DNA from 3 places in the Rahnella sp. EDr1-12 genome. Region 1 is predicted to be linked to each of the others. Evidence: predicted binding sites of a transcription regulator. Region 1 holds the regulator's gene; each other region holds the start of a gene.
What was found. The regulator Fur, encoded in region 1, represses iron uptake genes when iron is present. The targets are predictions, from matches to a motif close to ATAATAATGAGAACNACTATCAA.
Positions count from the first base shown of each region.

Region 2: a site for Fur is predicted at 1,716-1,738, ahead of efeU (iron uptake transporter permease EfeU). Genes of this name have one in related genera too.
Region 3: a site for Fur is predicted at 4,607-4,629, ahead of sodA (superoxide dismutase [Mn]). Genes of this name have one in related genera too.

Region 1 is NZ_JBLZNY010000001.1:1,054,824-1,062,796, reverse strand. It holds gene glnS (glutamine--tRNA ligase) at 1-544, shown strand, start outside; gene chiP (chitoporin ChiP) at 1,012-2,424, shown strand; gene chiQ (ChiQ/YbfN family lipoprotein) at 2,438-2,779, shown strand; gene fur (ferric iron uptake transcriptional regulator) at 2,917-3,372, opposite strand; gene fldA (flavodoxin FldA) at 3,687-4,214, opposite strand; gene ACO0U8_RS05015 (methyl-accepting chemotaxis protein) at 4,633-6,297, shown strand; gene ybfE (LexA regulated protein) at 6,373-6,654, opposite strand; gene ybfF (esterase) at 6,918-7,700, opposite strand; gene seqA (replication initiation negative regulator SeqA) at 7,937-7,973, shown strand, end outside.
Region 2 is NZ_JBLZNY010000006.1:94,966-102,938, forward strand. It holds gene putP (sodium/proline symporter PutP) at 62-1,546, shown strand; gene efeU (iron uptake transporter permease EfeU) at 1,808-2,659, shown strand; gene efeO (iron uptake system protein EfeO) at 2,705-3,844, shown strand; gene efeB (iron uptake transporter deferrochelatase/peroxidase subunit) at 3,903-5,198, shown strand; gene ACO0U8_RS20100 (chloride channel protein) at 5,375-6,646, shown strand; gene phoH (phosphate starvation-inducible protein PhoH) at 7,362-7,973, shown strand, end outside.
Region 3 is NZ_JBLZNY010000004.1:284,816-292,788, reverse strand. It holds gene ACO0U8_RS18010 (hypothetical protein) at 1-322, opposite strand, end outside; gene ACO0U8_RS18005 (YibL family ribosome-associated protein) at 488-847, shown strand; gene yiiM (6-hydroxyaminopurine reductase) at 891-1,571, opposite strand; gene ACO0U8_RS17995 (methyl-accepting chemotaxis protein) at 1,687-3,630, opposite strand; gene sodA (superoxide dismutase [Mn]) at 3,908-4,528, opposite strand; gene fdhD (formate dehydrogenase accessory sulfurtransferase FdhD) at 4,737-5,579, opposite strand; gene fdnG (formate dehydrogenase-N subunit alpha) at 5,725-7,973, shown strand, end outside.

The DNA.
Region 1 (7,973 bases):
GGGCACCCGCGACGTTCCTTTCACCCGCGAGATTTACATCGATCAGGCTGATTTCCGCGAAGAAGCTAACAAGCAGTACAAGCGTCTGGTGCTGGGCAAAGAAGTGCGCCTGCGCAATGCGTATGTGATTAAAGCGGAACGCATTGAGAAAGATGCCGAAGGGAATATCACCACTATCTTCTGTTCTTACGATATCGACACGCTGAGCAAAGATCCTGCTGATGGCCGCAAGGTGAAAGGTGTGATCCACTGGGTTTCCGCCACTGAAGGTAAGCCAGCAGAATTCCGTCTGTATGACCGTCTGTTCAGCGTAGCGAACCCCGGTCAGGCAGAGGATTTCCTGACCACCATCAACCCGGAGTCTCTGGTTATCGCTCAGGGCTTCGTTGAGCCTTCTCTGGCAGGGGCGCAGGCGGAAGTCAGCCTGCAGTTCGAGCGTGAAGGTTACTTCTGTGCCGACAGCCGCTATTCCAGCGCGGAGCATCTGGTGTTTAACCGCACCGTCGGTCTGCGCGATACCTGGGAAAGCAAACCGGTTGCCTGATTGAAGTAAGACTTATTTTTAACGCAGCTTCGGCTGCGTTTTTTTATGCCTTAAGCAATATCGAAATTGATTTCTGTCGCGAATTAATGTGTTTATGATGCGCACTTTTTAGCGGCTCTGATTAAATATCGCTGAAAGCTGAAACGTGTAAACCACAGACTTATCTTTTTAGTTATTTGATTCTTAATTGTTTTCACTTTTTTCCTCGCTTAAATTCCCACAAAGTTCTTTCTGTAATACTTTTTCATCTTTATGTGCACTTTGTCATATTTCAGAGATCAATGATGAATTACTCATTGATAATTCGCGTCGCGAAAAATACTCTACCCTTGCTTTTACGGTGACGTCTCTGACGCCCGCTTTTAATACCCGTTTGGGTTTTGCAGTTACTTTTTAGTCAAAAATGAGGAATTTCTATGCACAAGCACCTTAACCGGGGCAGGGGATCGGCTTATCTGAAACCTGTGATGTATTCTCTGGCCGGCACCTTATTGGGTGGCGGATTAATGTTTTCTGAAGAGGCAAACGCGGCGGGCTTTATTGATGATTCGACGCTCACTGGTGGCGTGTATTACTGGCAGCGCGAACGTGATCGCAAAGATCTGAATAAAACCAAAGAAGAAACCCGCCCCGACGGCTCTAAAGTCACCGTCAACAACTCTGATTACGATAAATACGCCACTAACCTTTCTCATGCCACCGCCAACCTGAATCTGGATTTCTCCTCCGGTTATGCGTGGGATATGTTCGGCATCGACGTTGCGGCTTTCACGGCAATTGAAATGGCCGAAGCCAGCGACAGCGGCCACCCGAACGAAATTGCATTCTCCTCAAAAAATCACGCCTACGATGAAGATTACTCTCGCGATAAAGGCGGAGTCAGCCTGTATAAAGCTGCCGGTAAGTTTAAGTACGGCGGCTTCTGGGGCCACGCGGGTTACATTCAGCCGACCGGCCAGACCCTGATTGCGCCGCACTGGAGTTTCATGCCGGGCACGTATCGCGGCGCAGAAGCCGGATATAAACATGATTTCGGCGAGCCGGGCGAACTGAGTTTTTCCTACATGTGGGCGGATGAATATAAATCACCGTGGCATCTGGAAATGGATGATTTCCGCCAGAATGACAAAAAAACCGGTGTTTCCTATATTCACTCGCTGGGCGCGAAATACGACTTCAAAAATGATCTGGTGCTCGAAGCCGCCTATGGCGAAGCGGAAAGCTACGTCGATCAGTATTTCGCTAAAGCCTCTTACAAACTGGATCTGCTGGGTAACCCGCTGACCACCAGCTACCAGTTCTACGGTGCAGAAGACCGCATCAGTGATAAAAACGATCCTAACAGTTTGTACGACGGGCTGGCATGGTTGCAGGCTCTGACGTTCGGTTACACCACCGGCCAGTTTGACTGGCGTCTGGAAGGGACGATGGTCAAGGCGGAGGGGAATCAGGGCTACTTCCTTCAGCGTATGACCCCAACGTATTCCTCGTCCAATGGTCGTCTCGATGTGTGGTGGGATAACCGTTCAGACTTCAACGCCAACGGCGAAAAAGCGGTATATGCCGGAGTTTTATATGATCTGGCGAAATGGGATCTGCCGGGCTTCGCGGTCGGCGGTTCTTATGTTTATGCATGGGATGCCAAGCCAAGCACCAATGCGGCTTATGACCAAAGCCAGCGTCTGAAAGAAAGTGCGTGGAGTCTGGATGCGCTTTACACCCTTCAGGAAGGGCGCGCCAAAGGCACGTTGTTTAAATTGCATTACACCCAGTATGACAACCATTCAGATATTCCGAGCTGGGGCGGTGGTTACGGCAACATCTTCCAGGATGAAAAAGATGTGAAATTTATCGTTATCGCTCCATTCACTATTTTCTGAGGTCACTATGTCGATGAATAAATTACTGCTGATCGTGACCACGTCTTTATTGCTGGCCGGTTGTTCCCAGACGTCAGGGCAGGCTGAAGATGCCAGACTGCGTAAGGCTTACAGCGCCTGCATCAACACTGCCGAAGGTTCGCCGGACAAACTTGCATCCTGCCAGGCGGTTCTTAACGTTCTGAAGGAAGAGAAAGCTCACCAGCAGTTTGCACAACAGGAAACGGTACGCGTGCTGGATTACCAGCGCTGCCTGACGGCACGCAAAACCGGTGACGGGCAGGCTTACGCCGCCGATTGTGGAAAAATCTGGAAGGAAATTAAAGCCAATAACTCACCCGTGCCGGTGCAGTAGACCTCATCAATCACCTGAAGGTGAGACAGAAAACCCCGGCTTGCCGGGGTTTTTTATGTCTGTCATCGCTGATAAACGGGCATAAAAAAACCGCTTTTCAGCGGTTAATTTTGGTCGATATCAACGAGCCCGGCAGATTACTGCGCAGGTTTATCATTGTGCAAAGAGTCATCTTCGCGGCAGTCGCCTGCTTCACAGTGGCCGTACAGGTACAGGCTGTGGTTGGTCAGTTTGATACCGTGTTTTTTAGCAATTTCGCGCTGACGACCTTCAATGTATTCGTCACGGAATTCAATAACACGGCCACAATCTAAGCAAATCAGGTGATCGTGATGGTGTTGCTGAGTCAGTTCGAACACGGACTTGCCGCCTTCGAAGTTATGGCGGGTCACGATACCGGCGTCATCAAACTGGTTCAGAACGCGGTAAACCGTCGCCAGACCAATCTCTTCACCCATATCAATCAATTGTTTGTACAGATCTTCCGCACTAACGTGATGACCTTCCGGCGCTTGCAACACTTCCAGGATTTTAAGGCGCGGAAGCGTGACTTTTAAGCCGGCTTTCTTCAGTGCGGTGTTGTTGTCAGTCATGCGGATTCAGTCCTGTTACTATGTGCTAATCAAGTTGAGGCATGGAGCCTGTGGCATCAGCGGCACAAAATTCTTCGATTAGGATCCTTCTTTTAACGGAAGTGTGCCGATCCCCTAAACGATAGCCTGTTAATAAAGATCACTAAATGCCAGTCACATAAGACAATGCAACGACTTGATCGATAGAAAAAACAGATGAACTCAGTGTACCTTGATACCACCGAAAGTAACAATTTTGTTGTGGCTAAATTGTTAATTTCAGTAATAGTTTGGCCCTTCAATTGTAGAATAAATCCTCAGGGCCAACAGGGTTTTTAGCCAATAATTTCTGAAAGGCTCAATTCTTCAGTAATTTGCTTAACCCAGGCGTCAACGCGCTCATTGGTTAATTCCGGCTGACGGTCTTCATCAATAGCCAGTCCGATGAAATGTTTATCATCTGCCAGACCTTTGGATGCTTCGAAGTGATAGCCTTCGGTTGGCCAGTGACCCACAATCACCGCGCCGCGTGGCTCAATGATGTCGCGCACGGTGCCCAGCGCATCACAGAAATATTCTGCGTAGTCTTCCTGATCGCCGCAACCAAACAGCGCAACCAGCTTACCTTCGAAATCTATCTCTTCCAGGCTTGGGAAGAAGTCGTCCCAGTCACACTGAGCTTCACCGTAATACCAGGTTGGAATACCGATCAGCAAAATATCGAATTTTTCCAGATCCTCTTTGCTGCTCTTCGCAATGTCATGCACCTCTGCAACATCTTTACCCAGTTGTTTCTGGATCATTTTTGCGATGTTTTCGGTGTTACCTGTATCGGATCCAAAGAAGATTCCTACTACGGCCATAAGATGTCTAACCTCTTGTTCTCAATGATAAGCCCTACATTGCAGGCAATAATAGTGCTGATAATAGCAAACTCGTGAGGCGGAGAATATGCTTCTGCTCGCCTTCTTAACTGACGAATAAGTTTATCGGGCAATCTTTTTAAGTGGTATCGCCTTCGTGTGCTTTTAATCCAGATAAAATCCTCAAAATTGACGGGGTTAAAAGCAAAGTGAAGAAATATATCTTAACAATACTAAATTTTAAGCACGTCCCGCCGATAGATGATGCGAGAGCAATCTCAACATAATAAAGAAATCGATGCCCGGAGAGGTGTTCAAACATGTCCTGGGGCACTTGCCTGATGGTTACTTGTCTTGATTCTCCGCATCCCCCTCAATCCTCAGACCAGAAACAGTCATGTTTCGAGAGAGGCATATCGTGCAGTTTTTAAAAAATATCACCATCAGGGCCGCGTTATTAACCATTCTTGGCGTTTTCTGCGTTATGTGGGCGGGTGTATCCCTTTACACCGTCAACTCACTGAATACGCTGACGCAAAACACCCGCAACAGTTCTGAGCTCGTCAACAATATGGCGCTGATCAGCAAAGGAAATGATCAGTATTTTCGTACCGTAACCCGCTTAAGCCGTGCGGTGTCGCAGCTTCAGGCCGATCCGACCAAAGGGCCGGAAATTTTTGATACCGCAAAACAATCCCTTGAAGCCCTGACGCAGGCGCAGGCGGATTTCAAAGCGGCCCCGCATCCGGGGCTGGAAGATTCAGCGGTTCAGGAATTACTCACCAGTTGGGAAAGTCTGATAACGCAGGGCGTGAAGCCGTTATTTGAGGCGGCCAGCAGCAAAAATATCGATGCGTACAATCAGCTGGCGCAGTCTGGCGTTCCGGCGTTAAGCCGTGATTTCGGGGCTGCCATGCAAAAAGTCAGCAGCCAGATCGCGGTGGATTTCAGCGCGGCGCAAACGGAGTCTAATCATCTGACTAATCTCAGCAAAGTGATTCAGATCACCGCGTTTGTTATTGGGCTGATTATCCTGCTGCTGACCGATCGCTATCTGGTGATGGCGTTAGTCAAACCGCTGGATAAACTCCGCGATCAGTTCGCGCTGATTGCCAGTGGTGACCTGACGCATAGCATGGAAGAGTTCGGTAAAAACTGCGCCGGTAAGTTGATTCCTTTGCTGAACATCATGCAAGCCAGTCTGGTGAATACCGTTCAAACCATCCGTAACTGCACGAACAATATTTACCAGGGCGCGTCTGAAATTTCTGCCGGCAATAACGATCTCTCTTCCCGTACCGAAGAGCAGGCGTCTGCGCTGGAAGAGACGGCGGCCAGCATGGAAGAGCTGACAGCCACGGTGAAACACAATGCTGACAACGCGCATCACGCCAGCCAGCTGGTGATAGAAGCTTCTACCACGGCGCAGAAGGGCGGCAGTATTGTCGCGGATGTGGTCAGCACCATGAAAGATATTTCAGGCAGCTCGAAGAAAATCGCGGAGATTACCTCGGTCATCAACAGTATCGCCTTCCAGACCAACATTCTGGCGCTGAATGCCGCGGTTGAAGCCGCCCGTGCAGGCGAACAGGGCCGCGGGTTCGCCGTGGTCGCCAGCGAAGTGCGCAATCTGGCACAGCGTAGTGCGCAGGCAGCAAAAGAGATTGAGTCGCTGATCAGCGAATCCGTTTCCCGCGTTGACAGCGGTTCCAAACTGGTCGAAAACGCCGGTCAGACCATGAATGAAGTGGTGCGTTCGATCACACACGTCACGGATATTATGGCCGAAATCGCGTCAGCATCTGATGAGCAAAGTAAAGGCATCAGCCAGGTAGCTGTGGCCGTGACGCAGATGGACAGCGTCACGCAGCAGAACGCCGCGCTGGTTGAACAGGCGTCTCAGGCCGCCGTCTCTCTGGAAGAGCAGGCTGCATTGCTGAACAACGCCGTCGCGACCTTTAAACTCAGCGACAGCGTGACGCGCGTTGGGGCAAAACCGACCGGTAAGATGCCAGCGCCGTTATTGCGACCGGACACAGGAATGATGTCGGCGAAGGGTGCTGAAAACTGGGAAACGTTCTGAGTGGGAAGAAGGAAGTTAGCCGGGAATAAGTAAGAAAAAACAAACGGGTAGCCTGAGAAGGTTACCCGTTTTCAATCAGCCTTCATGACCGTTAAGATGCGCAAGCAGCATCTCTTCAATCAATTCGCTACGACTGATATTGCGTTCTTCTGCCAGCTTATTGAGGGTATCAACAGCATCGGCGTTCATTTTCAGCTCCACGCGACGCAGACCGCTCGCTTTATCGCGGCGTAACTGATTGCGCTTGTTGATCCTGAGCTGTTCATCACGGGATAGCGGATTTGTTTTTGGACGCCCCGGACGGCGGTCATCTGCGAACAGATCAATCGTCGTGCGATCCAGTTGTTCTTTTGCCATAGGTAGCGGTACAACCAGGGAAGTTTTTACATCGGAAAACGGCAAGCCGATTCCTGACGAGCGTTTCACACATTTTGGGCTAAGAAACCCTGACCCAATTCACCTCCCGCCACTCGACCTGAGTGAAACGGGGCGGCAAAAATTATAGCGCGCAATCATACCCTAGCGCGCCTGGGGTTCACAACGCCTGATTGCCCTGATTTCATGATAACTTCTGACGTTGTGCAGACTTTTTGCACAATTTATCCCCAGGATGTTAAACCTCAGGCTGCATCGATGAAACGATGCACAGCGCGCAACACCGCCTCAGGTTTTTCCGCATGCACCCAGTGACCGGCACCGGCCACCACATGCGCTTTCGCCTGCGGGAACTGGCGGGCAATGGCGCTGCGATATTCATCCTGTACATACGGCGATAACCCGCCACGGATAAACAGCGCCGGGTGATCCCACGCCGGGACGTCTTCCCAGCCGGTAATGGTGTCGTATTGACTGAGCAACACCGGCACGTTGAAGCGCCATTCTCCCTGCGCGAACGATTTCAGCAGGAACTGGATCACACCGTCTTCCTTTATATGCTCGCGCATACACTCCGTGGCGGACGTGCGGTCGCGCAGCCCTGTTTTCGTTACTGCGTTGATCGCCGCAAAAATCTCGTCATGGCGGCGCACATGGTAATCCACCGGCGCGACATCTATGGCAATCAGCTTTTCGATGCGATCGGGGATAAGCGCCGTCAGCGCCATCGCCGCTTTTCCGCCCATTGAATGGCCAATAACGATGATTTTTTGGAAACCGACGTCATCCAGCGTTTCCACTAAATCCTGCGCCATCGCGGCGTAAGACATCTCATCCGCGCGGCCGGACTGGCCGTGATTACGCAAATCAACCTGCAACACTCTATGCTGTTGTTTCAGGTCGCGGGCCAGAATGCCCAGATTATCAAGGGTTCCGAACAAACCGTGGATTAACAAAACCGGCAGGGCAGTGCTGCCAGCCACTTCAGGTTCTTGCAGGCGATAATGTAATTTCATGGCGAAGTTCATACAGATAAACAATCTCATTAGGTTATCATGAGTGGCGGATAATTTTTCAAAACAGAAAGTTTCTGCCAGATGCCTGAGCGGGATTTCACTATGTGGGACAGAACAGGCCGGGGCCAGCATGCAGCGAAAAGGTAATAATTCTGCTTTTTGCTTCGCGGCACAATTCCCCTGTTCGTTACTGCGTAGAAATTTGTATAATCCTTTTGAATTAAGTAGAAAAACAGTACTGGATAAAGATGAAAACTATTGAGGTTGACGAAGAACTCTACCGCT
Region 2 (7,973 bases), on a different contig from region 1:
CGGCCTGCATGGAATATGCATCGCTCATAAGCACGACAAATAACAAGAAGTGGAGAAAACAATGACAATGAACACACCGATGCTGGTGACGTTTTGTGTTTATATTTTCGGGATGATTTTGATTGGACTCATCGCGTATTTACGGACCAAAAACTTTGATGATTATATTCTGGGTGGCCGCAGTTTAGGCAGCGTGGTGACCGCGCTTTCCGCCGGGGCGTCGGACATGAGCGGCTGGCTGCTGATGGGGTTGCCGGGGGCGATTTTTATTTCCGGCATTTCCGAAAGCTGGATTGCCATCGGCCTGACCATCGGCGCGTATCTGAACTGGAAACTGGTGGCAGGGCGTTTACGTGTGCATACCGAAGCCAACAATAACGCGCTGACCCTGCCGGATTACTTTACCCATCGTTTTGAAGATTCCAGCAAACTGCTGCGCATTATCTCGGCGGTGGTGATCCTGGTCTTTTTCACCATCTATTGCGCCTCCGGCATTGTGGCCGGTGCGCGTTTGTTTGAAAGTACCTTCGGCATGACCTACCAGACCGCGTTGTGGGCGGGGGCGGCTGCAACTATCATTTATACCTTTATCGGGGGCTTTCTGGCCGTCAGCTGGACGGACACCGTGCAGGCCAGTCTGATGATTTTTGCACTGATCCTGACGCCGGTGATCGTCATCCTCGCGGTTGGCGGTATTGATACCTCAATGATGGTCATTCAGGCTAAAAACCCGCAATACACCGACATGTTCAAGAACATGAATCTGGTGGCTATCCTGTCGCTGCTGGGCTGGGGGCTGGGCTATTTCGGCCAGCCGCACATTCTGGCGCGTTTCATGGCGGCGGATTCTCACCGTACCATTCGCAGCGCGCGCCGCATCAGCATGACGTGGATGATTCTGTGTCTGGCGGGCACCATCGCGGTCGGCTTCTTCGGCATTGCGTACTTCAGCAATAATCCGGGCCAAGCGGGGAACGTGACGCAAAACGGTGAGCGCGTGTTTATCGAACTGGCGAAACTGCTGTTCAATCCGTGGATTGCCGGTGTTTTACTGTCCGCGATCCTGGCTGCGGTGATGAGTACGCTGAGCTGTCAGTTGCTGGTGTGCTCCAGTGCTATCACCGAAGACCTGTATAAAGCGTTTCTGCGCAAGGGCGCGAGCCAGCGTGAGCTGGTGTGGATTGGTCGTCTGATGGTTCTGGTGGTGGCGCTGGTGGCGATTGCGCTGGCGGCAAACCCTGAAAACCGCGTGCTGGGTCTGGTGAGTTACGCCTGGGCAGGCTTTGGTGCGGCATTCGGCCCCGTTATCCTGATCTCGGTGATGTGGAAACGCATGACCCGCAACGGCGCGCTGGCCGGGATGGTGGTCGGTGCGGCTACCGTGATTTTGTGGAAGCAGTACGGCTGGGCCGAGCTGTATGAAATCATCCCCGGCTTTATCTTCGCCTCGCTGGCTATCTGGATTGTCAGCCTGACCGGCAGCAAGCCGTCAAAAGCGGTTGAAGAACGTTTCAACACGGCGGAAGCCGAATACAACAGCATCTGATTTTCGCCCCGGGCGGTGAATCAGACAGTGACCTCACGGAGCCTTCAGGGCTCCGTTTTCTTTTACGGCACCCTGTATCCGGGGTGCTGAAACAACCGGCAATATTTTTTCGTGCGCTTTTCCCCTCCCGTGCTCAAAAAACAGCATGCGGCCTCTTGTATTTATCTCGCCAGGAATGATAATCACTATCGTTTCGATTTTACTTTTCTTTACAGAGTGCTTGCACAAACTGTAAGTCATTTGTTCTACGGGAGTTCCGCTATGTTCGTTCCGTTTCTCATTATGTTCCGCGAAGGGCTGGAAGCCGCGCTTATCGTCAGCCTGATCGCCAGTTATCTGAAACGGACGCAGCGCGGGCAGTGGCTCGGCGTGGTCTGGATTGGCGTGATCGTGGCGGCAGCATTGTGTCTGGCGCTGGGTATTTTCATCAATGAAACCACCGGCGAGTTTCCGCAAAAGCAGCAGGAGCTGTTCGAAGGCATTGTGGCGGTTGTGGCCGTCTGCATTCTGACCTACATGGTGTTCTGGATGCGTAAGGTGTCGCGTTCAATCAAAGTACATCTGGAAGGCGCGATTGATAACGCGCTCAACTCCAGCCGCGGGCAGGGCTGGGCGCTGGTGGCGATGGTGTTCTTTGCGGTGGCGCGCGAAGGGCTGGAATCGGTGTTCTTCCTGCTGGCTGCGTTCCAGCAAGACGTGGGTATCGAAGCGCCGATTGGCGCACTGCTCGGCCTGGGCGCGGCGATCGTGCTCGGTTTCCTCATCTATTACGGCGGCGTGAAGCTGCATCTGGCGAAATTCTTTAAATGGACCAGCCTGTTTATTCTGTTTGTCGCCGCCGGTCTGGCTGCGGGCGCGATCCGCGCGTTTCACGAAGCAGGGTTGTGGAACCGTATGCAGGATATCGCCTTTGACCTGAGCGGGACGCTCTCCACGCACTCTTTATTCGGAACCTTGCTGGAAGGCATGTTCGGGTATCAGGAAGCGCCGACAGTCAGTGAAGTCGCGGTGTATTTCCTGTATCTGATCCCGGCGCTGTTCCTGTTCTTTATGCCGCAGAGCAAATCGCCTGTGGCCGCTGCGGCATCTGCCGGGCACAAAACACAACGCTGATTTTACGTTAATTGTCTCTTCACACAGTTTGTCATGGAGTGGTACATGTCCTATTCATCCCCGCTGTTTCGCCGTAAAGCTTTACAGATTGCACTGTTGTCTCTGCCCGCTTTTGCGCTGAGCGCCAACGTGCTGGCTGCTGATGTTCGTCAGGTAAAAATTACCGTTAATGATAAACAGTGTGAACCGATGGCGCTGACCGTGCCTGCCGGTAAAACGCAGTTTGTCGTGCATAACGCCAGCCAGAAAGGTCTGGAATGGGAAATTCTCAAAGGCGTGATGGTGGTGGAAGAGCGCGAAAATATCGCGCCAGGTTTCACCCAGAAAATGACGGCTAACCTGGAACCGGGCGAATACGACATGACCTGCGGTCTGCTGAGCAATCCAAAAGGCAAACTGACCGTGACCGCAGAAGGCGCAGCGGCCGCCACCAAACCGGACGCCATGGCGCTGGTTGGCCCGATTGCGGAATACAAAGTCTATGTGACTCAACAGGTGGGTGAACTGGTTTCCCACACCAAAGCGTTCACTGAGGCGATTAAAAAGGGCGACCTGAAAAAAGCGCAATCCCTGTACGCTTCTACCCGCGTTTATTACGAGCGCATTGAGCCCATCGCCGAACTGTTCTCCGATCTGGATGGCAGCATCGACGCCCGTGAAGACGATTTCGAGAAAAAAGCGGAAGATCCTAACTTCACCGGTTTCCACCGTCTGGAGAAAATCCTCTTCGCCGATAAAACCACCCAGGGCACCGAGAAATTTGCCGATAAGTTGTACGCCGATACGGTGGATCTGCAAAAACGCATTACCGATCTGACCTTCCCGCCAAGCAAAGTGGTCGGCGGGGCAGCGGGTCTTATCGAAGAAGTGGCATCCAGCAAAATCAGCGGTGAAGAAGACCGTTACAGCCGCACCGACTTGTGGGATTTCCGTGCCAACCTCGATGGCGCTCAGAAAATCGTTAACCTGCTGCGTCCGTTGCTGGAAAAAGCCGACAAACCGTTGCTGGATAAAATCGACGCTAACTTCAAAACCGTCGATACGCTGCTGGATAAATACAAAACCAAAGACGGTTATGAGAATTACGAAAAACTGTCTGATGCAGACCGTAACGCAATGAAAGGGCCAATCACCACCCTGGCAGAAGATTTAGCCAAACTGCGTGGTGTTCTTGGTTTAGATTGATTTTTCAGCGCCTTTCCCCTGACCGGGAAGGGCGCTTTTAAATTTCCGAGGCAGAGTAATGAGTCATAAAAACAATAATCAGGATGACGTTTCTTCTTCACGCCGCAGTTTACTCAAAGGCGTGGGATTGTTAGGCGGGGCATTTGCCCTGGGCGGCGCATCCACTGTGCAGGCCGAAAAAACACCCGGTGCAAAACCAGAGTACACACCAGGTACGGTGTCCCCGGACGAACGCTGGGGCAGGCAGCCTTACTATGGTGAACATCAGGCCGGTATTCTGACGCCACAACAGGCGTCGATGATGCTGGTGGCGTTTGATGTGCTGGCGACAACGAAGGCCGATCTGGAGCGTCTGTTCCGGCTGCTCGACACCCGTTTCAGCTTCCTGACCACCGGTGGCACCGCGCCTTCTGTGGATCCTAAATTCCCGCCGATGGATTCCGGCGTCATGGGTAGCGAGATTTATCCGGATAATCTCACCCTGACGCTCTCCGCCGGTGATTCCCTGTTCGATGAACGTTTTGGGCTGGCCGCGCACAAGCCGCTGAAACTTCAGCGCATGGCGCGTTTCCCGAACGATTCTCTTGATGCCAAACTTTGCCACGGCGATTTGCTGCTGCAAATTTGCGCCAACAACAGCGATACCGTGGTTCATGCGCTGCGTGACATCATCAAATACACGCCGGATTTGCTCAGCGTGCGCTGGCGCCGCGACGGGTTTATTTCGTCCCACGCTGCGCGCAGCCAGGGCAAAGAAACGCCGATCAACCTGCTGGGCTTTAAAGACGGCACGGCCAATCCTGACAGTAAAGACAAGGCGCTGATGGACAAAGCCATCTGGGTTACTGCCGATCAGGGCGAACCGGCCTGGACCGTCGGCGGCAGCTATCAGGCCACCCGGATTATCCCGTTCCACGTCGAATTCTGGGACCGCACGCCGTTGCAGGAGCAGCAGACCATCTTTGGCCGCCACAAGGCCACAGGTGCGCCGCTGGGCATGGAAAAAGAGCACGACGTGCCGGATTACACTAAAGATCCGGAAGGGAAGGTGATCCCACTGGATGCGCACATTCGTCTGGCTAACCCGCGCACCAAGGCCACTGACGATAATCTGATGCTGCGCCGTGGATACAGCTATTCTCTGGGCGTCACCAATTCCGGCCAACTGGAGATGGGTCTGCTGTTCGTCTGCTTCCAGCACGATCTGGAAAAAGGCTTTCTCACGGTACAAAAACGCCTGAACGGCGAACCGCTCGAAGAGTATATCCGCCCGACAGGCGGCGGCTTCTTCTTCACGCTGCCAGGTGTGCAGGATGAGAAACATTATCTCGGACAAACGCTGATCGAGGCGTAATCCCTGCTCCTCCTTCCTGCCGGAAGGAGGAGTCCCGCTGTATGTTGTGACCACGCGATTGTGACCACGCGATTGTGAAAAACTAGTTGTGGAAAAAGCCCTCTGGCTGATGCGCGGTTTAACTGAGTTTGTGTAATCTGTTCATCTAACATCAACAGAATCAGTGAAACCCTGACATGCCCCAATTGAATCCTCCCGCAGAAACCAGCCCGTTATGGCGGCTGACCGCAGCCACTTTGTGTACCGGCATTCTGGCCGGTCTGGGCGGCATGCTGCTGGCGCTGCTGCTGCATTTCATCCAGCACCTTGCGTTTGGCTACAGCCCCGACTTTATCATCAGCAACGAAAGCTTTTTACAGGGTGTCAGCGAGGCCACGCGCTCGCGGCGTCTGGCGGTGCTGGTCTTGTGTGGCGCCGTGGCGGGGTTCGGCTGGTGGGCGCTTTACCGCTGGGGCAAGCCGCTGGTCAGCATTGCGGCGGCGGTGAAATCTGATCAACCGCGTATGCCTCTTGTCAGCACCACGCTCCATGCGTTGCTGCAAATTATTACCGTGGCGCTCGGTTCGCCGCTCGGGCGCGAAGTCGCGCCGCGCGAGATCGGGGCGGTGTCTGCCAGCTGGCTGGCCGGGCGGTTCAGCCTGACGGTGCGTGAAACGCAGATCATGATTGCCTGCGGGGCAGGCGCCGGGCTGGCGGCGGTGTATAACGTGCCGCTGGGTGGCGCGGTGTTTGTACTTGAAGTGTTGCTCGGCGCGTTCAGCTGGCGGTTGCTGTTACCGGCTATCGCGACTTCCTCCATTGCGGCGCTGGTGGCGTGGATCGGGCTTGGCAATGAATCGCAGTATCATCTGATGCAACTGAATACCACGCCCTCGCTGATGGTCTGGTCAGTGGTGATGGGGCCGGTATTTGGCGTGGCCGCATACGGGTTTACGCGCATGACCAACCGCGCAAAAGCGCAGGCACCGCGCGATGCCCGGCTGATTATTTTCAATCTGCTGAACTTTGCGTTCATCGGCATTCTGGCGGGCTGGTTGCCGCAATTGCTGGGCAACGGGAAGGGGCCAGCACAGCTCAGTTTTGATAATCAGATTACGGTGGCGCTGGCGGCAACGGTGCTGGCCGGCAAACTGGTGATCACCTGGAGTACGCTGCGCGCCGGTGCGCAGGGCGGATTGCTGACGCCGGGGCTGTCTAACGGCGCGCTGCTGGCCTGTATTCTGGGTGCCGTGTGGAATATGTTCTGGCCCGGCACCTCGCTCGGTGCGTTTGCCATTATCGGGGCGGCGGCATTTCTGGCCTCTTCAATGAAAATGCCGTTAACCGCGGTGGTGCTGATTATGGAGTTTACGCGGGTTGATCATGACTTTTTAATTCCGATTCTTTTCGCCGTCAGCGGGTCGATCGCCTGCTTTACCTTATGCAGTAAAATCAGCGGGGAAAAATAACCGGAGGGAGGATCCCAAAAAGATCCTCAAGATCCTGTTGACGAAGACTACAAATTTTTTTACATTTTAGTAACGCATTTATTTCAGGTGTCATTATACTGAAATCATAGCGCGATAGTTTTTGAGTGGTACGGTAAATAGGTTTTTGAGCAGCACTGTAAAAGGTTTTTCTGAGTGTACGGCCAATGCCGTTAATAACACTGCGGGGAGCGCGAATGGTAAAGTCCTTGTTTGGGCTGGTGAGAGTAAATAACAGGCTTCACTCATTCACTCGTTGTTGTCGCGTCACTGCAAACGAGGGCAAGGCTTCCGACTCTTTATTATTTCGTCACGCATTTTCAGCATATTCCTATCTTTCTTCACTGATGTTTTCATCCACGCAACAACAACCCTGTTCTTTAACTGACTCTTCTTCTCCTAAATCCGGGAGACTCTTTCACACTGGTGCGAACAGCATTGGCTTTAATTCTGGCAATTTTATTGTGCGGGTCAGCGGTTTGTCATTATTGACATTCAGTTCATTACTGACAATGCCTCTTCGTGAAAAGAAAACAGCCAGGAGATTATTTCTTAATCAATGGGATCGATTTTCCTCTTCACGTTATTCATTGGCTTCAATTGGTCTAAAAGGAGACCAAAACCTCATTTGTGAGTGAAACATAACCGTGCGGGAAACCGCCTTAGCGTTAAGTGAATCAAACTGTAAGGTGCCACTATGGGAAGACAGAAAGCAGTGATCAAAGCTCGCCGTGAAGCAAAACGAGTCATTCGTAGCGACTCACGCAGTCACCGCCAGCGCGAGGAAGAATCTGTGACATCACTGGTACAGATGGGCGGTTTGGAATCGATTGGAATGGCACGGGATACACGCGACCACTCCGTAATCGAAGCACGTACCGAAGCTCAAGGTCATTACTTATCAGCCATAGAGAATAAGCAGTTAATTTTTGCCACAGGTGAAGCCGGTTGCGGCAAAACATTCATCAGCGCTGCGAAAGCAGCTGAGGCATTAATTCACAAAGAAATCGACAGGATTATTGTGACACGTCCGGTATTGCAGGCCGATGAAGATCTCGGTTTCCTGCCAGGCGATATTTCAGAGAAGTTTGCCCCTTATTTCCGCCCGGTCTACGACATCTTATTACGTCGCCTGGGATCTTCATTCCTGCAATATTGTTTGCGGCCGGAAATTGGGAAAGTGGAAATTGCGCCTTTTGCTTACATGCGTGGACGCACTTTCGAAAACGCAGTGGTTATTCTGGATGAAGCGCAGAATGTCACCGCCAGTCAGATGAAAATGTTCCTGACCCGACTGGGTGAAAATGTG
Region 3 (7,973 bases), on a different contig from region 1:
GATGTCCGGTTAAATGGGGATCGCTGTTGAAGGTAAAGAGGAAGCAGAACTTAGCGCTGTCGCGGTATTTAGCTTCGCCGAGAAACAGTTGCTGAAACGCTTTCTCGGCATTGAAGGCATGTATGCTACGCACAAGATAGATACCCGGTTTGGCCGCGACGCCGCGACGGTCATAATTTGGCCGGGCCATAAAACAACGGCTGTTGATAATCTGGGGGAAGGTTTGCGCAGACGTGTAATGAATATAAAGCGGTTTTCCATTGAACATGCCGTTGTTTAAATGCATTTCCAGACGGTGATCGCGGCTGAATGTTGGGTTCATGATGTCTCTTTCCATGAGGTAGAATGATGGCGCACACCTTAATCTGATATGCCGATGCAAACATCCTGAAAGTATTAAGAGGAAAATGTATGCCCCACAAATCGAGCATCTCGCGCATCGGGCTGTTACACTTACCCCAATTGTTCACTACACGAATTGGTCACCATGAAAGAAATTGAAAAAGCCGAGATCAAGCGTCTCAGCGACATGCTTGATGCACTGAATCACAAAGACCCGGCCGTTATTCAGCAGGGGAATTCTGAGCTGATTGCCAAACATGAAGAAGAGAAAGAAAAGCTGGCCGCCGAGATTGCGCGTCTGAAAGATGTGCGTGTGAAAAAACTCAGCACCGAAGCGCAGAAACTGGAAAAGCTGTTCAGCCGTGAAATCACCAAGAAAGAACAGGCTGATATGGGCACGCTGAAGAAAACCGTACGCGGTATCGTGGTGGTTCACCCGATGACTGCACTGGGCCGCGAAATGGGCCTGAAAGTCGTGACCGGTTTCGCCAAAAAAGAATTTTAATGTCACGCCAACCCTCCCCCTTCACAGGGGAGGGTGCTATAAATCACTTCCCTTGCGCACCAAACAATCTGCGTCCAAAATCCTCAATCTTGCGATTAATCAGCCGCATTTGCATCGTTTTGCTCCAGCTGGCCGAAATCCCCGCAGCAGACATCAGACGACGATACTGTTCTTCATCGAACGGCATAGAAAATGCGATGGAAATCGCTTCAGCGACCGACACCTCGCTGTTGCGGGTCATCAGTTCCAGAGGCCTGTCGCCACTGACATTTCCGGTCGCCACGACGCGATACAACCAACCGCAGCGGCCGCTGTCTTGCAGTAACGGCGACAGATTTTTGCAGTCGAAAAAATGGTTCAGCTTGTAGCAGGGCGAGCGGGGTTGCGTAACCTGAATCAGCGCGTCGCCCCAGCGAAAAATATCGCCGATAAAGACATTTTCTTCCGTCATGCCCAGCGTGGAAAGGTTCTCGCCGAACGCGGGCGGATGAAAGCGCTCTTCATCCTCGGGAAATTGCTGACGCAGCCAGGCGTAATGCTCGCGGGGAAAGTGGCACAGCGCGCGGTCAGTGCCCCCGTGGTAAGACGTTTCAGCCTGCTGATCGCCTTCCAGACCCAGCGACGTTAATGCCATGCCGCCGTTGACCTGACGTTTGGCAATCGCGCTGGGGGAATAGCCGGGATACTGCTCAATAGCACCAATATAAACGTCGGGATAATGCATAAGGTCTCCGCCACTCATCAGTCGTTGAGCTCAGCATAACCTGCATTAGAGGGTGTGAGTAGGAAGAATCATCCGGCGCGCCGTCGGGGAGACGCACGCCGGATGAAAGGGAATATCAGAACGTTTCCCAGTTTTCCTGGCTGGATTTATTCTGCACTGGCGGTAACGTCGGGCGACGCAGGGTATTGGCGGCAGGTGCGTGCTGCATGTTGCGGTTATCAGCGAGACGGAATACGGATACTGCCTGCGTCAGCGTGGCAGCCTGATCTTCGAGCGAATCGGCGGCGGCAGAGGATTGCTCAACCAGCGCGGCGTTCTGTTGAGTGGTGCTGTCCATCTCGACAATCGCCTGTGATATCTGCGCTATACCCCGGCTTTGCTCGTCAGACGCCGAGGCAATCTCACCCATAATATCGCGCACGTGAGAAACCGATTTCACGATGTCCTGCATGGTGCGGCCGGTGTTTTCCACCAGCTTCGCGCCGGTATTCACACGCTCAACCGACTCAGCAATCAGCCCTTCAATTTCCTTCGCGGCCTGCGCACTGCGTTGTGCCAGCGTACGAACTTCAGAAGCCACGACCGAGAATCCGCGTCCCTGCTCTCCGGCGCGCGCAGCTTCTACTGCGGCGTTCAGCGCAAGAATGTTGGTCTGGAAGGCAATACCGTTGATGACCGACGTAATTTCGGCAATGCGCTTAGAACTGCCGGAAATCTGCTGCATGGTATCGACCACGTCGCTGACCTGTTTGCCGCCGAGCGTGGCGGTCCCGGACGCTTCACTGGCGAGTTTGCTGGCGTGATGGGCGTTATCGGCATTCTGTTTCACCGTTGCGCTCAGCTGTTCCATACTGGCTGCCGTTTCTTCCACGGCGGCTGCCTGTTGTTCCGTACGGGAAGACAAATCGGTATTCCCCGCCGCGATTTCTGCGGCAGCGTGGGAAACCTGCGTCACACCCGAGCGGATCTCATAAATCATGGTGCTGAGATTCTGGCTCATCGCCGAAACCGCATTCATCAGCATACCCAGTTCGTCGCGGCGCGCCGTCGGATGGGCTGCCGTCAAATCGCCCTTGGCAATCAGCTCGGCGGTCTTCAGCGTATCGCGCAGCGGCTGGGTGATCTGGCGGGTAATGCGCCATGCGATCAGAATACCGGCCAGCAGGACGACGAGCGTGATCACCATCATCATCATTTGCGCGCGGCTGATATCGAGGTGCGTGTTCGCCAGTTCATTTTTGAAGATTTTTGCTACCAGCGTATTCATCTCACTGGCTTTGACTGACAGCAACTGCGAGTTCTTCTGCTCATCTTCATACGCGGGCATATAAGCGACGACGTGGCTTTTATAATTCGCCAGCGCACTCATCAGCGGAGCCAGAGTGGCCTGCTGGTTGGGCAGTAACAGGGCATTCAGTTTTTTTGCATTTGCCTGGGTTTCATCAATGGCTTTGAGCAGCGTGGCTTCGGATTCTTTATCCATGTTCAGCAGCAGGCCGCGCACGTAATAACGCACGCTGATAAGCTTCTGAACCACTTCTGCCAGAGACAGACGGATTGACGGATCGGCATCTTCCACGCGAAGCTGATCCTGTAAACGTGTTACCACGGCTTCGGTTTCGGAAAGATTCCAGCTGGCACGCACGGCGTCTTTTCTGTCAACGGCCTGTTTAAAGGCGTTTTGTGCCTGCTGATATTCGCGGATTTTTACCGGTACCTGATCGAGATTTGCCTGGCTGGTGGCGTCCCATTCAAGCTTGCCTTTTGACTGAGCGATCAGCTGTGAAAGTGCGTCGATTTTCTCCTGATTTTGCTGGAGATACGTCGGTTCATATTTCAGCTGATACAGCGTGCGGCTCAGGCGGGCGTCATTCAGCAATGCATTCATCTGATTACTGAAATCCACTTTTTCAGCGCGCTGGCTGATGTCATTTAATTTGACCATGCCCGCCACGGTGATCACGGCGGCGATCACTAACACTAACCCAAACCCCAGACCCAGTTTCGTACCGACTCTGAGATTATTCATCCACTGCGAAAGACCCGTGCCGTTACCCATAATCGTTCTCCGTAAAACATCCCTGCCAAAGTTGGCGGCTTTGTTACGCCTTTGTGAAGAATCTATCGGTAGATTTGGCGGTAAACTTAATAGGATCTGCGATGTATTTTTGATTAATGCGAGCGGTGTCTGAAAAGGGGGGGAACCAGGCGGATAATTCGCTGTAAAACAGTGATCAGAGTAACGTTTTTAGCAGAATAAGCAGGGCATAAAAAAGGCGGGTCACAGACCCGCCATTGGCGAAAACATCGTGCCCGTTAAGGGCGGCAGGGCGAAATTATTTCGCTTCAGCCAGACGTTTTGCAGCTTCGTCCCAGTTCACCACATCCCAGAAAGCTTTGATGTAGTCAGGGCGTTTGTTCTGATATTTCAGGTAGTAAGCGTGTTCCCAAACGTCCAGACCCAGCAGCGGGTAACCGGATGCGCCGGAAACGGCTTCGCCCATCAGCGGGCTGTCCTGGTTAGCAGTAGAAACAACGGCCAGTTTGCCGTCTTTCAGAACCAGCCACGCCCAGCCGGAGCCGAAACGAGTGGTTGCTGCTTTTTCAAACGTTTCTTTGAAAGCGTCAACGCTGCCGAAATCGCGTTCGATAGCAGATTTCAGTTCGCCCTGCAGGGTGGTGCCGGTTTTCAGGCCTTTCCAGAACAGGCTGTGGTTAGCGTGGCCACCTGCGTTGTTACGCAGTGCAACTTTCTTATCCGCAGGGACTTTGTCCAGGTTTGCGATCAGCTCTTCAACAGAAAGTTTTGCCAGTTCTGGCAGGCTTTCCAGTGCAGCGTTCGCGTTGTTCACGTAAGCCTGGTGGTGTTTAGAGTGATGGATTTCCATCGTCTCTTTGTCGAAATGCGGCTCGAGTGCGTCGTATGCGTAAGGCAGTGATGGCAGTGAATAACTCATGTTCATCGTCTCCATAGTGTAGGGCGGCACCGTCATTGTGAGCACCGCGTAATCAGTCGGATCATTATAGTTAATTAAATGATATTGAAAATGATTATCTATGCTCCACCCTTTGTACGGGTACTCGTAAGCGCCTGTTATACGGGGCTTAGAACCAGATAACCGCAAACAATCCTAAATTGTCTAAAGGCACGTGAAGCTTAAAGCGTTAACGCAGTCTTTGCGGATGCGTATACACCGTCGCCCGGCCCGGTTTGCTGAAACCGACCAGCGTCAGGTGACATTTTTCGGCGACTTCGACCGCGAGTGTGGTGGCGGCGGAGACGGCGAACAGAATTTCGATGCCGCACATCGCGGCTTTCTGCACCATTTCATAGCTGGCGCGGCTGGAAACCAGCGCCGCGCCGGATGTCCAGTCATTCTGTTTTGCGCGCATACCCAGCATTTTATCCAGCGCCACGTGACGGCCTACGTCTTCACAGCCACCCAGTAATTCGCCCTGCGAGGTTATCCACGCGGCAGCGTGGGTACAGCCGGTCAGCTGGCCGATTTCCTGCACGGATTTCAGCTGATTCAGCGCGTTATCCAGATTCGCCAGCGCAAAGGTCTGGGTAAACGGCAGCGGCGCGAGCGGGCGGAACAGGTCACCCAGTTGTTCGATGCCGCAAACGCCGCAGCCGGTGCGCCCCGCCATGGCGCGGCGGCGCTCTTTCAGCCCGGCGAAACGGCGGCTCGATAACTCGATATTCACTTCTATCCCGTTACAGGTGGGTGTCACTTCCATCCCGAAAATGTCACCGGGGGATTCAATGATCCCTTCTGACAGCGAAAAGCCCAGCGCAAAGGCTTCCAGATCTTTTGGCGAGGCCATCATCACCACGTGCGAGATGCCGTTATAGACCAGCGCAACGGGCACTTCCTGAGCAATCCAGTCATCTTTGGGCTCATCAAGATGTGCGCGCTGCATCACCGTTTTTTGGCTCGCTCCGATGATCTGAGTCACTTTTTTATCATCTTTTTTGCCCAGTTCGTTTACTTGATGGACATCCATTAGCAATAACCTTATAAACATTCCGGCTACATAAGCCGTACAAACTGTCAGGACTTTAGGCCTTAATTTTACCGCTTACGCCACTGCGGCGGAAAGCGGCAATTTGAAAAGCAATGTGTTAACAAATGATGGGAAGGAGTCTTTCATGCAAGTCAGCAGAAGACAATTATTCAAAATATGTGCGGGCGGTATGGCCGGCACAACAGCGGCATTATTGGGGTTTGCCCCGACAATCGCGCTGGCGGAAACCCGCCAATATAAACTGCTTCGCTCGCGTGAAACCCGCAACAACTGCACCTACTGTTCAGTCGGTTGCGGGATGCTGATTTACAGCCAGGGCGACGGCGCGAAAAACGTCACTGAAAATATCTTCCACGTAGAGGGTGACGCCGATCATCCGGTCAGTCGTGGCTCCTTGTGCCCGAAAGGCGCAGGCGTGCTGGATTACATCCACAGCGAAGGCCGTCTGAGGTATCCGGAATATCGCGCGCCCGGTTCTGATCAATGGCAGCGCATCTCATGGGATGAGGCGATTTCCCGTATCGCCCGCCTGATGAAAGATGACCGCGACGCCAACTTCGTCGAGAAAAATGACAATAACGTCACGGTTAACCGCTGGCTGACCACCGGCATGCTCTGTTCGTCTGCGGCCAGTAACGAAACCGGCCTGCTGGATCAGAAATTCACCCGTGCGCTGGGCATGGTGGCGATCGACTGCCAGGCGCGTCTGTGCCACGGCCCGACCGTTGCGGCGTTAGCGCCGTCATTTGGTCGCGGTGCGATGACCAACAACTGGGTCGATATCAAAAACGCCAACGTCATTCTGATTATGGGCGGAAACGCCGCAGAAGCGCACCCGGTCGGGTTCAAATGGGTGATTGAGGCGAAAACCAAAAATAACGCCAAAGTCATCGTCGTCGATCCGCGTTTCAACCGCAGCGCCGCCGTGGCCGATATCTATGCGCCAATCCGCGCCGGTTCCGACACCGCGTTCCTGCTGGGGATGATCAACTACCTGATCACGCACAATAAAATTCAGACTGAATACGTCCGTGAATACACCAACGCCAGCCTGCTGGTGCGTGAAGACTATGAATTTAACGACGGGCTGTTCAGTGGATTTGATGCGGCGAAAAAATCCTACAACAAAGAAAGCTGGCATTATCAGCTCGATGAGAAAGGCTTCGCGAAACAAGACAAAACCCTGCAGGACCCGCGCTGTGTCTGGAATCTGCTGAAAGAGCACGTTTCCCGCTACACGCCGGAACTGGTAGAGCGTCTGTGCGGCACTTCGAAAGAAGATTTCCTGCTGATCAGTTCCATTCTGGCGGAAACCTGCGCGCGCGATAAAACCTCGACCATTCTGTATGCGCTGGGCTGGACGCACCACACCGGCGGCGCGCAAATCATCCGTTGTGCGGCGATGATCCAGCTGCTGCTCGGCAACATTGGTATGCCGGGCGGTGGCGTCAATGCGCTGCGCGGTCACTCCAATATTCAGGGCTACACCGACCTCGGTTTGCTGTCGCTGAACCTGCCGGGCTATATGCCTCTGCCGTCAGAAAAACAGACCAATTTCACCGATTACCTGCAACAGATCACGCCAGCGCCGCTGGTGGACGGGCAGGTCAATTTCTGGAAAAACACGCCGAACTTCTTCGTCAGTATGATGAAAAGCTTCTGGGGCGATCACGCCACGGCAGAGAACGACTGGGGCTTTGACTGGCTGCCGAAATGGGACAAAAGCTACGACGTGATGCAGCAAGCCGAGCTGATGACGCAAGGCAAACTGAACGGTTATATCGTGCAGGGCTTCAACCCGCTGGCCGCGTTCCCGGACAAAAACAAATCCTCGCGTGCGCTCTCAAAACTGAAATACATGGTGGTGATCGACCCGCTGGTGACGGAATCCTCCAACTTCTGGCAAAACCACGGCGCAATGAACGACGTGCAGACCGCCGATATTCAGACCGAAGTGTTCCGCCTGCCGTCTTCCTGTTTTGCTGAAGAAAACGGCTCGATCGTCAACTCCGGCCGCTGGCTGCAATGGCACTTCCAGGCGTCTGAGCCGCCGGGTGAAGCGCTGCACGACGGCAAAATCATCGCACGCCTGTTCATGAAACTGCGCGAGCTGTACCGGCAGGAAGGCGGTGCCAATCCGCTGCCGGTGATGAATATGGCGTGGGATTATCAGGATCCGCTCGACCCGCTGCCGGAAGAAATTGCCCGCGAAGCCAACGGCAAAGCGCTGGCCGATATCCATGACGATCAGGGCAATGTGCTGGCGAAAAAAGGCCAGCAGATTTCGACCTTTGCGCATCTGAAAAACGACGGCAGCACCGCCAGTTTCTGCTGGATTTACGCCGGCAGCTGGACCGAAGCCGGTAACCAGAT